Regions from separate parts of the Pectobacterium odoriferum genome, predicted to be linked through region 1. Evidence: predicted binding sites of a transcription regulator. Region 1 holds the regulator's gene; the other holds the start of a gene.
What was found. Region 1 encodes sigma-54, which starts transcription at its own class of promoters, with help from an activator protein. Its sites were predicted from a motif close to GTTGGCACANNTTTCGCTNT; they were not measured.
Positions count from the first base shown of each region.

Region 1 (2,208 bases):
TATCGTCTTCCAACTTGCCGTGGGGAATGGCAATGCCGCCGCCGATTCCCGTGCTGCCCATCCGCTCTCGGGTCAGGATGGCATCAAAGATAATCTGCGAAGGAATGTTAAGCTGCCTGGCGGCGAGCTCACTGATAATTTCCAATGCCCGTTTCTTACTCTGGCAGTGGACGGTGCTTCGGGTGCACTCAGGACGTAATACGGTGCTGAGCTGCAATACGGGATCGTGGTTCATTTTATTTTCACTTAACGACGCTTTCACTTCTGGTGATCCCGACCCACCCGATGGATGGGCCGAGTTTGTTCCTTTGCCAAACGGCAAAGGAGAAAATTAGTGCTGCTTGAGTTTATCTTTATGCTTATTGAGCTGTCTCGCCAGCTTATCGATCAATAAATCTATCGCGGCGTACATATCTTCCGCCTCTGAGGTTGCATGCAGCTCGCCGCCATTAACGTGGAGCGTGGCCTCGGCAATTTGCTGAACTTTTTCCACTCTCAATACCACATTGACCTGATTAATCCGGTCAAAATACTGCTCTAATTTGGCAAACTTGCCATTCACAAAATCACGCAGTGGTTCAGTGATATCGATATGGTGTCCGGTAATGTTGAGCTGCATAGTGTCTTCCTTCTCTGTTGAGATCAAATCAGTTGTTTACGCTGATTCGATGGTGGGATAGATAAAGACTCTCGGTATTTTGCAACGGTTCGACGCGCCACGATGATGCCTTGATCGGAGAGCAGCGCTGTCAGCTTGCTATCGCTCAGTGGCTTCACGGGGTTTTCCGCTGCAATAAGCTTTTTCACCAACGCGCGGATTGCCGTTGACGACGCTTCTCCGCCGCTATCGGTATTAACGTGGCTGGAGAAGAAATATTTTAGCTCAAAAATGCCGCGTGGGCTGTGCAGGAACTTTTGTGTCGTCACGCGTGAGATGGTGGATTCATGCATATCCACCGCCTGCGCGATGTCTGCCAGTACCATGGGCTTCATGAATTCTTCGCCCTGCTCGAAGAAATCCTGCTGCTGCTCGACGATACAGCGTGTCACCTTCAGCAGCGTGTCATTGCGACTTTCCAGGCTTTTGATGAGCCAACGCGCTTCTTGCAGATTGCTGCGGATGAACTGTCCGTCGCTGTCGTTGCGTGCGCTGTTGCCCAGCGCAGCGTATTGCTGATTAATCTGCAAACGGGGAACGCTGTCGGTGTTCAGTTCAACGGACCAGATTCCCTGAACTTTACGTACCAGCACGTCAGGGATGACGTATTCGGATTCACCCGTGTTGATCGATTGCCCTGGACGGGGATCGAGCGATTGGATCAGCGCCAGTGCTTCTTTCAGCACCTCTTCTTTCAGGCGCGTGATGCGGATCAGGCTGCGGAAATCATGGTTGGCTAACAGATCGAGATGATCGCTGACGATCAGGCGCGCTTCGGTCAGGCGTGGCGTGTTATCGGCGAACTGAGAAAGCTGCACTAGCAGACAATCGCGCAGGTCGCGGGCGGCGACGCCAACGGGATCGAAGCGCTGCACGCGTTTGAGTACGGCTTCAACTTCTTCCAGCGTCACGTCGTCGTCACCGATGCTGTCAAGAATGTCTTGTAGCGGTACGGTCAGGTAGCCGGTGTTGTCCACTGCATCGACGATAGAGGTCGCGATAGCCGCGTCGGTGTCGGAAAACGGCGTCAACTCAACCTGCCACATCAGGTAATCCTGAAGCGTTTGCGTGGTTTCGCCTTGATAAATAGGCAGTTCTTCATCGCGATAGTCGGTGCCGGTGCCCGACGGTGTGCCTGCGGAGTAGATTTCATCCCAGGTGGCATCGAGCGGCAATTCTTCCGGCATATCTCTTTGTTCAAGGGCTTCACCGGTATCCAGCGAATCGCTGTCTGCCTTTTCAAATGACTCGATTTCGTCGTGCTGATCCGTTTGTTCGAGCAACGGATTACTTTCTAACGCCAGTTGAATCTCCTGTTGCAATTCAAGCGTGGACAGTTGCAACAGGCGGATCGCCTGTTGGAGCTGTGGGGTCATGGCCAGTTGCTGGCTAAGCCTGAGTTGCAAACCTTGCTTCATAAATCGCGCTAACGTCCCATAAGTACTGCAAAGATAAAATATTACCCTATCAGAGTCGGAAGCCTTCGCCCAGATACACGCGTTTTACCTGTTCATCGGCCAGAATATCGGTCGGTGAACCGTGGGCGATCA
Region 1 is NZ_CP034938.1:341,393-343,600, forward strand. Features, by position in the region: gene ptsN (PTS IIA-like nitrogen regulatory protein PtsN) at 1-235, opposite strand, end outside; gene hpf (ribosome hibernation promoting factor) at 332-619, opposite strand; gene rpoN (RNA polymerase factor sigma-54) at 643-2,076, opposite strand; gene lptB (LPS export ABC transporter ATP-binding protein) at 2,126-2,208, opposite strand, start outside.

Region 2 (2,208 bases), 430 kb from region 1:
AGAATCTGGCGCGACGTTACATACTTACCTTCTTTACCGCAGAATGGTGAAGTATTGACGTTGAAGAACATGGTAACGGTAGGTTCATCGACGCTCAGTGCTGGCAGCGCTTCGACATTCTGCGGATCGCAGATAGTGTCGGAAATGTTCAGCTCGCCCAGACCGGTGATCGCGATGATATCGCCTGCTTCCGCTTCAGTCGCGTCGATACGCTCCAGACCCAGGTGAGTCAGAACTTTACCTACTTTACCGTTACGAGTTTTGCCTTCGCTATCAACAATAGTGACTTGTTGGTTAGGCTTAACTTTACCGCGCTTGATACGGCCGATACCGATAACGCCAACATAGTTGTTGTAGTCCAGCTGAGAGATCTGCATCTGGAACGGCGCATCCATCTCAACCTGAGGCGGGGAAACGTGATCGACAATCGCCTGATACAGCGGAGTCATGTCTTCCGCCATGTCGGTGTGGTCGAGACCCGCGATACCATTCAGCGCAGAAGCATAAATGATCGGGAAATCCAGTTGCTCGTCAGTCGCATCCAGGTTCACAAACAGGTCGAATACCTGATCGACAACCCAGTCAGGACGCGCACCAGGACGGTCAACTTTGTTGATAACCACAATTGGCTTCAGACCGTTGGCAAATGCTTTTTTGGTCACGAAACGCGTTTGCGGCATCGGGCCATCCATCGCATCAACAACCAGCAGTACCGAGTCAACCATCGACATTACACGCTCAACCTCGCCGCCGAAGTCGGCGTGTCCCGGGGTATCTACGATGTTAATACGGTAGTCTTTCCAATTAATGGCGGTATTTTTTGCGAGGATGGTAATTCCACGCTCTTTCTCCAAATCGTTGGAGTCCATTACACGCTCGGTTGCTTCGGCACGTTCACCGAACGTTCCGGATTGTTGCAACAGCTTGTCAACCAGGGTGGTTTTCCCATGGTCAACGTGCGCAATAATGGCGATGTTACGCAAATTTTCGATCACAGCTTTGCCTCAGGCATTTAGAAATAGCGCGCTATTGTACACGTATTAATCGAGGGACTAAACAAGATCACAAGCATCTATGATAAACAACCTAGAGCAGCCTGCTTTGTGATCCCTTTCACGGTGCAAAAGCGCTACAAGCGAACATGAATGCACCAAATAAGTGCAATAATTCACATATGGAGCACCATTTTGGTGCTTTAGACTATAATGGTGCAGTGGGTTTACGTGAGAAAGCCCCAAGGAGCAACACATTGCACACATTTAAAAAGTTGGCACACTTTTAGCTTTAGTCTACTCACGGTAACAACATCAATCCACAACGATATTCGTTCCACGACGATAAATGACCAATCGGGAGAACCAAGTATGTCCGCAGAACATGTTTTGACGATGCTGAATGAGCACGAAGTGAAGTTTGTTGATTTACGCTTCACTGATACTAAAGGTAAAGAGCAGCACGTCACCATTCCGGCTCATCAAGTCAATGCCGACTTCTTCGAAGAAGGTAAAATGTTTGATGGTTCCTCGATTGGCGGCTGGAAAGGTATTAACGAGTCAGACATGGTTCTGATGCCCGATGCCAGCACCGCAATGATCGATCCGTTCTTCGAAGATTCTACACTGATCATTCGTTGTGACATCCTTGAGCCAGGCACGATGCAAGGCTATGACCGCGACCCGCGTTCTATCGCAAAACGTGCGGAAGATTTCCTGCGTTCTTCCGGCATTGCCGATACCGTACTGTTCGGGCCTGAGCCAGAATTCTTCCTGTTCGATGACATCCGTTTCGGCAGCAGCACGTCCGGTTCTCACGTTGCTATCGACGACATCGAAGCTTACTGGAACTCCGGTAAAGCATACGAAGGCGGTAACAAAGGTCACCGTCCAGGTCTGAAAGGCGGCTACTTCCCAGTTCCACCAGTCGATTCATCACAGGACATCCGTTCTGCTATGTGTCTGACCATGGAGCAAATGGGTCTGGTTGTTGAAGCTCACCACCACGAAGTGGCTACCGCGGGTCAGAACGAAGTGGCTACCCGCTTCAACACCATGACCAAAAAAGCTGACGAAATTCAGATCTACAAATATGTCGTGCATAACGTGGCTCACGCCTACGGTAAAACCGCGACCTTCATGCCAAAACCCATGTTCGGTGATAACGGTTCAGGTATGCACTGCCACATGTCTCTGTCTAAAGACGGCACTAACC
Region 2 is NZ_CP034938.1:4,913,495-4,915,702, forward strand. Features, by position in the region: gene typA (ribosome-dependent GTPase TypA) at 1-995, opposite strand, end outside; gene glnA (glutamate--ammonia ligase) at 1,365-2,208, shown strand, end outside.
Region 2: a site for sigma-54 is predicted at 1,267-1,286, ahead of glnA (glutamate--ammonia ligase). Genes of this name have one in related genera too.